DNA from 3 places in the Streptococcus sp. SR4 genome. Region 1 is predicted to be linked to each of the others. Evidence: predicted binding sites of a transcription regulator. Region 1 holds the regulator's gene; each other region holds the start of a gene.
What was found. The regulator Rex, encoded in region 1, represses fermentation and respiration genes when NADH is low (regulators of the CRP and FNR family bind a similar motif). The targets are predictions, from matches to a motif close to TTGTGAANTANTTCACAA.
Positions count from the first base shown of each region.

Region 1 (3,281 bases):
TAGTATTGTATCTGAGGAGTCGGGGCTTTTGCCTCGTGAGCGACTCTTACAGAAGGGAGCAGAGGTTTTGTCGGACCAGGAGTTGTTGGCGATAGTGCTGCGGACAGGGACTAGGTCTGAGTCGGTCCTATCTATGGCCAATCGTATTTTGAAAGGGATGACGAGTTTGGCGGATTTGTCTCGTTTGTCCTTGAATGAGCTTCAGGAGATTCCTGGTATTGGGCGTGTGAAGTCTATTGAGCTCAAGGCTATGGTGGAGTTGGCTAAGCGGATTGAGAAGGCTGAGTTGGCTCGGTCTGAGCAGATTATGTCTAGCCAGCAGGTGGCGCGTCGTATGATGTTGGATATTGGCGACAAGCCTCAGGAGCATCTGGTGGCTATCTATTTGGATACGCAGAACCGTATTATTCAGCAAAAGACGGTCTTTATTGGTGGGGTCCGTCGTTCGATTGCTGAGCCACGTGAGATTTTACATTATGCCTGTCATCTGATGGCAACGTCTTTGATTGTGGTTCACAATCATCCTTCGGGGGAAGCCTATCCTAGTCGTAATGATATTGATTTTACTCAAAAGATTAAGCGGTCCTGTGATGACTTAGGGATTTGTCTGCTTGATCATCTGATTGTTGGAAAATCAACCTATTATTCCTTTCGTGAGGAGAGGGAGGATTTTGAGCTTTAGATTGAGCCGATGGGATAAAGACAAGAAAAAGCAACTGAGTGCAGTCTCAGTTGCTTTTAAAGTTCGTTAACGACGTATTCAAAGAGTTTGAGGTCTTCTTCACGTTTGTCTAGGAGAAGCTCTGGGTGCCACTGTACACCAAGAAAGCGAAGGTCTGGACTATTTGACTCAACAGCTTCGACTGTGTTGTCCTCAGGATCACGCGCAATGACACGAAGGTCAGAGGCCAAGTGTTTGATACTTTGATGGTGGAAGGAGTTGATAGACGTTTCGCGTCCGTAGATTTCTGCCAACTTGCTGTTCTCATCAACAATCATCTCATGGTAGAGGTAATCAGAAGGCTTGTCCTGCCAGTGATTCTCAATATCTTGATGGAGGCTACCACCAAGTGCGACGTTCATGAGTTGGGTTCCACGACAGATTGAAAAGATGGGTTTCTTTTGCTTAGTAGCTTCCTCGATGAGTGCCATTTCAAAGATATCCCGTTCGAGGAAGAAGTCATCTTCACTGGCATGGTTCTCTTCGTTGTAGAATTTAGGGTCAACGTTTTGTCCACCGATCAGGATGAGTTTGTCAATCATGGAGATGTAGGTCTTGGCTTCCGAAGGATCGGATACTGGTAGTAGGATTGCTAGGCCACCGGCTCTTTGAACTCCTTCTACAAAGCCAGATGGGGCATAGGACCAGTTGATGTCTTCATGGGCTGGATTAGGCCTTACATTGGCAGTGATTCCGATAATTGGTTTAGTCATTGTTTCTCCTTGATTTTTCTTCTTCTTTCATGAAATAGAGTAGGGTTTGTAGTTCGCTAGTCAAGTCTACATATTGGACCACCACATGGCGTGGAAGATTGAGGTTGACCGGAGAGAAGCAGAGAATGCCTTCAATTCCAGCCTCAACCAAAAGATCAGCCACCTCCTGGGCCTTAACTGATGGCACTGTAAGGATGGCTGTTTTGATATCTTCTTGGGCAATCTTGTCCTTAATCTGGGAAATCCCATAGATAGGAATCTTGTCTTCGGTTTGAGTTCCAACCAGTTCGTTATCGTCTGTATCAAAAGCCATGACTAGCTGCATGCGGTTACGCTCTTGAAAACGGTAGTGGAGGAGGGCACGCCCGACATTACCAACACCTACGAGGAGTACCTTTGTTGTCGCATTGTCATTAAGGAGTTCAGCGAAAAATGTCATTAGCTTGTTCACGTCATAACCAAAACCACGACGACCTAGTTCGCCAAAGTAGGAGAAGTCCCGACGAACAGTAGCAGGGTCAATCCCAATCGCTTCAGCAATTTGTTTAGAGCTTGCTTTGTCGATATTTTCACGATGGAATCGTTTGAAAATACGATAGTAGAGAGAGAGACGTTTGGCAGTGGCGTTTGGGATGTTTTTCTCAAATGTCATTGATCGCTTTCCTTTCTTTAATTAGTATGATTCTCTTATATTTTAAGAAAAGTTTGTGAAGATTGCAACAAAATAGTGTAGATGAGGCGATATAAAAAACCTATCACATGGATAGGCTATTTCTATGTAGTAAGAAAAAATTTAGACTTCTTCTTGCTCGAAAACGTTACGATCAACCAAACTCTGCATCAAGAAATAGAATTTCTCTTGCAAGATGTGATGATCTTCATTTTTAAAGATATTAACGTTACGAAGGCCAGATTTGTCTGTAATCGACAATTTGAAACCAGTCAAGTCTTTGTTAATAGTGATTTTGAGTGGGAAACCTTCGCCTGAGTTAGGCACTTTTTCGAGAAGGCGGTGCAACTCGTAGTTTCCGATTTTATTTTGCACAAAAGTCGTATCACGTAGGGTGAATTTTTTGACATTAGGACTGATGGTGTAACGGTATTTACAGTCAGTCAAATGAATGCTTTTTTCAAATGCCATGTTAGTCTCCTATGATTTGATTAAGTTTTTCTGCTAGGGCCTGGAGTTCTTCAGCGGTATTTTCCTCTGATAAACTAATGCGAATGGCTGTTTTTAGCTTGTCAGAATCCTTGCCATAGAGGGCCTGGATGACGTGGCTAGGGTCAACAGTTCCAGCAGTACAAGCAGAACCCGTTGAGACAGCAAAGCCTGCTAGGTCTAACAAGGTTAAGAGAGGCCCATTTTCCTTACCAGGAAAACTGATGTTGATGACGTGAGGTAGGCTAGGTCTTCCACCATTGATTTCATAAGGAATGGTAAGGGAATCTAGAAAGGCCTGACGAATCGTTTCAACATGCTGGTAATTGTCTTGGTAATTCTCGCTAGCTTGTTTGTAAGCTGCGGTCATACCGGCAATACCGACCAGATTTTCAGTACTGGCACGGCGTTTTTCTTCTTGCTCACCACCGTGGAGTAGGTTGTCAAAATGCAAATCGTTATGATAGAGCAAGCCGACACCTTTAGGTCCGTGGAATTTATGGGCACTAATAGAGAGAAAATCGGCTCCAAGTTCCTCTGGGTGAATAGGAAGCTTTCCTGCTACCTGAACGGCATCGACGTGGAAGGCAGCTTGGTGATTGGCAAGCAAGTCTCCAATTTCCTTAATAGGAAGTAATTGGCCAGTCTCATTATTGGCATACATAACAGAAACCAGAATGGTATCGTC
Region 1 is NZ_AZYW01000068.1:57,896-61,176, reverse strand. It holds gene radC (RadC family protein) at 1-682, shown strand, start outside; gene HMPREF1519_RS08000 (gamma-glutamyl-gamma-aminobutyrate hydrolase family protein) at 739-1,434, opposite strand; gene HMPREF1519_RS07995 (redox-sensing transcriptional repressor Rex) at 1,427-2,086, opposite strand; gene HMPREF1519_RS07990 (DUF1831 domain-containing protein) at 2,228-2,575, opposite strand; gene HMPREF1519_RS07985 (cysteine desulfurase family protein) at 2,577-3,281, opposite strand, start outside.

Region 2 (3,281 bases), 190 kb from region 1:
GTAGAGTTTGTGGCTACGAAGACGAGTAGTGTAAGCTTCAATCAACCATTCTGCCAATTCGTTTGAACGTGGGTCATCTTCACCCCAACGTGGGTATTCACCGATTGTTTCGTAGTCGTAGATGTAGCCATCTTCGTCACGGATTGGTTTAACTGTAGCGTATTTGATTGCTGACAATGTATCAACAGTATTTGCGAAACCACAGATACCGAATCCCATGTTAGCACGTTGTTTAGTTGGCAAGAAGGCCATTTGAACAGCTTCATAGTTGTACTTATCAGTCATGTAGTGGATGATGTTAAGGGCATCTACGTAAGTGTCAGTCAACCAGTCAAGAGATTTTTCGAAGTTAGCTTTAACAGTGTCAAAGTCAAGAACTTCATCACGGATTGGATCGATATCAAATACTTTGTAGTCTTTATGAACATCGTCGTAACCACCGTTCAAACCAGTAAGAAGGGCTTTAAGTACGTTAACACGAGCACCGAAGTATTGGATGTTGTGACGTTGTTCTTCGTTTTCTGGGTCAAGTGGTGATACACAACATGAGATACAGCTCATTTCACCGTATCCGTCTTTAGCCATAGTAGTTACACCTTCGTATTGGATAGAAGAGTGTTTGTGGCTCATGTGCATACAGTAGCGACGGAATGAGTAAGGCAATTTGTCAGTCCAAAGAACTGTCAAGTTTGGTTCTGGAGAGTTACCGATATTGTCAAGAGTGTTCAAGAAACGGTAGTCCATCTTAGTAACACGGTGACGTCCGTCAGCACCCATACCAGCCATAGAAGTTGTGATGAATGTTGGGTCACCTGAGTACAATTGGTCGTAAGCTTTTGTACGAGCAAACTTAACTGTACGAAGTTTCATAACGAAATCATCAACGAATTCTTGGATTTCTGATTCAGTGTAAGTACCACGAGCAAGGTCACGTTCTGCATAGATATCAAGAACGATTGGCACACGTCCAAGAGATGTAGCGGCACCGTTGATCACACGACATACTGCCATGAAGGCGATGTTTGTCCATTGGATAGCTTCTTTAGTATCGAAGGCTGGGCGACGAACATCTACACCGTAAAGGTCACCAAGGCGAACAACGTCTTGAAGTGCTTGGTATTGAAGGTTAACTTCTTCACGAAGACGGATAGTTTCTTCGTCGATTTCTTTGATAGCATTCCAGTCGTTAACTTTTTCTTGCATCAAGTAGTCAGCACCGTAGAGGGCAAGACGAGCGTAAACCCCGATGATACGTCCACGTGAGTAAGCATCTGGAAGACCAGTAACTGTGTGAGCGTGACGTGCACGACGGATGTTTGAAGTGTAAGCACGGAAGATACCATCGTTAACTGTAGTCACGTATTTTGTGAAAATTTCGTGTACAGCTGGGTCTGGTTCATAACCGTGTTCTTTCAAAGCAGTTTCCGCCATACGGATACCACCTTTAGGCATGAAGTTCAATTTAAAGAGCTCATCATTTTGGATACCATAGATAAGTTCATCTTCTTTTGAAATGTATCCTGCGTCAATGTCAGCGATTGAAGTTGGACGAGTATCCATTGGGAAGCGTCCTTCAGCTTCATAGCCTGCTTTAGTTTCATCTACGATTTTTTTAATTTTTAGAGAGCGTTCAGTTGGTCCTGCAAGGAAGCTTTCGTCACCATCATAAGGTGTGTAGTTTGCTTGAACGAAACGTGAAACGCTAGCTTTTTCTTTCCAGTCAGTTCCTTTAAAGCCTTCCCACGCTTTTTCAAAAACATCTGTGTTGGTTTTAACCGTTGCCATAGTTTGAATCTCCTATAATTCTAGTAACAAAATTATCTGTTACATTCTCTAGAAGTATTCTATCACACAGTAACCGCTTACACAACTTTAAAACTGTGTTTTTAGAGACATTCTTTTATAATACAGTTTTGAAAACGACAAATCTGTATTATAAATTTCTGTTTTTTGGTAGATTTTGGTATCATAAGGGGAGAATGCTTTGTAGTCCCAAAGTTTTATGTGAAAAGCTTTACAATGAGATAAATCTGAGAAAGGAGGCAGGGAGCCATGTTAGAGTTTCCTCTAATAAATGATACCAGTCGGAAAATCATCCATATTGACATGGACGCCTTTTTTGCTCAGGTCGAGATGAGGGATGACCCCAGTCTTAAGGACAAACCGGTTATTATCGGTCACGACCCTAGAAAAACAGGGGGACGTGGTGTGGTATCAACCTGTAATTACGAGGCTAGAAAATATGGTGTCCATTCAGCCATGTCTTCTAAGGAAGCCTATGAACGTTGTCCTAATGCTGTCTTTATCTCAGGAAATTATAGTCATTACCGAGAGGTAGGGATGCAGATTCGTGAGATTTTTAAACGCTATACCGACTTGGTAGAGCCTATGTCTATCGACGAAGCCTATCTTGATGTGACGATAAATAAACTTGGTATCAAATCGGCGGTTAAGGTAGCTAAACTTATCCAGTATGATATCTGGCAGGAACTTCATCTGACTTGTTCAGCAGGCGTTTCCTACAATAAATTTATCGCCAAACTAGCTTCTGATTTTCAAAAGCCTGCTGGTTTGACGGTGGTGCTTCCAGAGGAGGCTCAGGAATTTTTGGAAAAGCTCCCTATTGAAAAGTTTCATGGGGTAGGTAAAAAGTCAGTTGAACGTCTTCATGATATGGAAATATACACCGGTGCCGATCTTCTGAAGATTCCTGAGATGACGCTGATTGATCGTTTTGGACGTTTTGGATTTGATCTCTTTCGAAAGGCCAGAGGGATTTCCAATAGTCCTGTCAGGCCCAATCGCGTCCGTAAATCTATCGGAAGTGAGCGAACCTACGGCAAGCTTCTTTATAATGAAGATGACATCAAGGCTGAGTTGACTAAGAATGCTAGGCGGGTAGCTGAAAGTGCTCAGAAAAATAAAAAAGTTGGTCGAATTATTGTCATCAAGGTCCGTTATTCGGATTTCTCGACCTTAACCAAGCGTATGACCTTGGACAAATCGACTCAGGATTTCGACACCATCGAAAGAATTGCCCATACCATTTTTGATCAATTGGAGGAAAATAGCAGCGGTGTTCGCCTGCTCGGTGTGACGCTGACGGGTCTGGAAGATCAAGAAGGCAGGCAATTGGACCTAGATGATTTAGAGTCATTATAATAGTAGAGTTTTGATTTTTTCTTTTGGAAAGTGACCTTGAAGAATCATCAGACCTATGCTATCTTAAATAGTAACTAAAAGAAATGAGGGAATAATCTTAATGAAAAAAGTTCTTACCT
Region 2 is NZ_AZYW01000068.1:244,492-247,772, reverse strand. It holds gene pflB (formate C-acetyltransferase) at 1-1,785, opposite strand, end outside; gene dinB (DNA polymerase IV) at 2,053-3,162, shown strand; gene HMPREF1519_RS08935 (hypothetical protein) at 3,263-3,281, shown strand, end outside.
Region 2: the regulator Rex is predicted to act here: its motif matches at 2,003-2,020, upstream of pflB (formate C-acetyltransferase).

Region 3 (3,281 bases), on a different contig from region 1:
GCCTTGATATCACCAGCTGTATCGCTGTCCCATTCAAGGAAGAAGCGATCATAGTGTTGCTCTGCCAAGAACTTCTTAGCAATGGCTTCGTAAGTTCCTTCGGCAGCAGAACGGCTTTCATAGTTACCACGACAGTTGTGTGTCCAAACCGTTAAACCAAGTTCATGAGCATAATCTACAACTTCATTATTGATTGATACAAACTCATCAGCCAATTCTGCCAAATCAGAATTACCTTCCGCAAAGAAACTTGCAGGGTTTGATGGGTCAAAGAGTTCCCAGAGACAGTCGTCAAATTGAACGATTTTTCCACCAACTGTCTTGTATTCTTCCAAGAATTCTTTATAGGCATTAATCAAACCTTTTTTAAGGTCTTCATTTGTTTCATAGACTTGTCCTGGACCAGCCAAACGGTCAAAGATAGCAAGTTCAGTGTAGGCATGAGCAGGTCCCCAGATAGTTTGTTTGGTATCTTCATCACCAGCTTCAGCCTTAACCAATTTATAGATATCTAGGTAATGGTGGTTTTTACCTGAGAGAGGTTCAGTGATACGAATCCCAATATCCTTACGAGTCTCATATTGTCCGCCATCGTGGTCTTTAAATGTATAACCATGCTCAGCAATGTAACGTTCGATCCCTTTGAGACCCCAGACAAAGTCCAAGTGCCACATAGAACGCCCGAACTCACCATCGGTAAGGATGTCAATACCATTAGCCTTTTGGTCAGCTACAATTTGCTTAATATCTGCAGTTTCAGTTTCTTGATAACCAGGAAGGGCATCGTAGAAAGGATACTGGATATCGTCACGGTGCTCGATTTCGTCCTTGTATTTACGGAGATCTGCAGGACGAAGGAGAGAACCAACTAATTGAAATTTAGATTTTGTCATAAGATTCACCTCAAAATAAGATTTTATGTCTATAATACTTTTTATTTATTTCAATTGAAAATAGTTATTTTCTTCCTGTGGGTATAGTTTAAGACTATATAAAGTTTTGGTCTGCAAAATGATACTTCCTATGGTAAAATGAAAAGAAAACAATGAAGGTTGGGAACATGCAAAAAACATTTTTTATTATTAAACCAGATGCTGTAAAACGACACTTGATGGGACAAGTGATTGATCGTATTGAACGTCGTGGTTTCATTATTGAACGAATGGAAATGCTGACACTTGACGAAGAACGTCTTAAAGAACATTATGCTCAATTGGTTGATAAACCTTTTTTTCCTAGCATTGCAGAATTTATGATGAGTGGTCCATCCGTTATTGGTATTATTTCTGGTCCAGGTGTTATCAAGTCATGGCGTGATATGATGGGAGCAACTAATCCTGGGGATGCTGTTCCTGGAACGATTCGTGGAGACTTTGCAACCGCACCAGATGGTGACATGATTCCAAATATCGTTCATGGCTCTGATTCAGAAGAATCTGCGGCTCGAGAAATTAAGATTTGGTTTGGTGAGTAGGATGGATATAGTACAGATTCAATCAGATTTAGCTAAGGGTGGACTATTGATTGATGTCAGAACTCCAGAAGAGTATGGAGAAGGTCATGTTAAGGATGCCTTATTAATTCCTCACACGCAGGTTTTCACCGCTGACATTCCAGCTAAAAAAGACGATTCCATTTATCTTTATTGTAAAATGGGACCTCGTGCTGAATTTGCTGCATCAGTTCTTAAAGAGCGAGGCTATACTAAGGTGACTAACTTGGGCGGCTTGGACGATATGGAAGCACTAGGTTTTGAATTTGAGGAATAATAGGAATAAGGTCACCCAAGGGTGGTCTTATTTGTTTTCAGAAAAGTTTGATAATTACTTGACAACGTTTTCATAAAGGGGTAGAATTTTATTTGAGTTAAGACAAAGCCTATGAAAATGACTTTGCCAGAACTTGACTAACTTAGCGTATTCCAATTGAGATAAGAACTATTATTGGGTCCGTTACTCAATTGGTAGAGGAGGATTTCGTATGTCAAAAGTTGCTATTGTTACAGGTGCAGGTCAAGGTATTGGTTTTGCGATTGCAAAACGTTTGGTTGAAGATGGTTTTAAAGTCGGAGTATTGGACTACAACGCTGAAACTGCAGAAAAAGCTGTTGCTGAATTGTCAGCAGACAAAGCATTTGCAGTTGTAGCTGATGTATCTAAACAAGCTGAAGTAGCAGCTGCTTTCCAAAAAGTTGTTGATCACTTTGGCGATTTGAATGTTGTTGTTAATAATGCCGGTGTGGCTCCAACAACACCTCTTGATACAATTACTGAAGAACAGTTCCAACGTACATTTAACATCAATGTCGGTGGTGTTATCTGGGGTGCTCAAGCTGCACAAGCACAATTTAAAGCACTCGGCCATGGTGGTAAAATCATCAATGCAACATCTCAGGCTGGTGTCGTTGGTAACCCTAACTTGACTGTATACGGTGGTACTAAATTTGCTGTGCGTGGTATCACTCAAACTTTGGCGCGTGATTTGGCTGATTCAGGCATCACTGTCAATGCTTATGCACCAGGTATCGTTAAGACTCCAATGATGTTTGACATTGCCCACGAAGTTGGTAAAAATGCTGGTAAAGATGATGAATGGGGTATGCAAACTTTTGCTAAAGATATTACCCTCAAACGTTTGTCTGAACCTGAAGACGTAGCAGCAGCAGTTAGCTTCCTTGCTGGACCTGACTCAAACTACATCACAGGTCAAACAATCATCGTTGATGGTGGTATGCAATTCCATTAAGATTGAAAGGGAGAGCGAGAAGCTCTCTTTTTTTGCTTGATATAACATAATATTTCTGATAATATAATGGTAATTAATTATGCTTTAAAAGGAGTATCCCGATGTCAGACATTTTGCAGTATATTGTTGAACACCCATTTTTCTGTCTTATTCTATTAGGGGTTGTTGTACTTGCCTGTGGGTTGGGGCCATTTTCAAGTAGTTCAACAGAAAACAAGCGCTCAGCAATTATTAATAAGCACTACAACGATACTTTTAAGAAATAAGAAGGACTAATGCAGTCAGAAAGCAGATATTAGAGATAGGCAAAAGCCTGTCTTTTTTGTATAATAGAAGGTAACGATTAGTTTTTTTATAATCACAAGTAAGAACTAGGAAAGATAAAAATGCCAAATATTGAAGAATTAAAACAACGACAGGAGAAGATTCGTAACTTCTCTATTATTGCTCATATTGACCATGGTAAATCAACGCTTGCTGACCGTATCTTGGAAAAAACTGAGACTGTGTCAAGTCGTGAGATGCAGGCGCAGCTC
Region 3 is NZ_AZYW01000046.1:19,519-22,799, reverse strand. It holds gene HMPREF1519_RS04845 (cobalamin-independent methionine synthase II family protein) at 1-893, opposite strand, end outside; gene ndk (nucleoside-diphosphate kinase) at 1,061-1,474, shown strand; gene HMPREF1519_RS04835 (rhodanese-like domain-containing protein) at 1,476-1,769, shown strand; gene HMPREF1519_RS04830 ((S)-acetoin forming diacetyl reductase) at 1,981-2,745, shown strand; gene HMPREF1519_RS10585 (hypothetical protein) at 2,847-3,011, shown strand; gene lepA (translation elongation factor 4) at 3,132-3,281, shown strand, end outside.
Region 3: the regulator Rex is predicted to act here: its motif matches at 1,817-1,834, upstream of HMPREF1519_RS04830 ((S)-acetoin forming diacetyl reductase).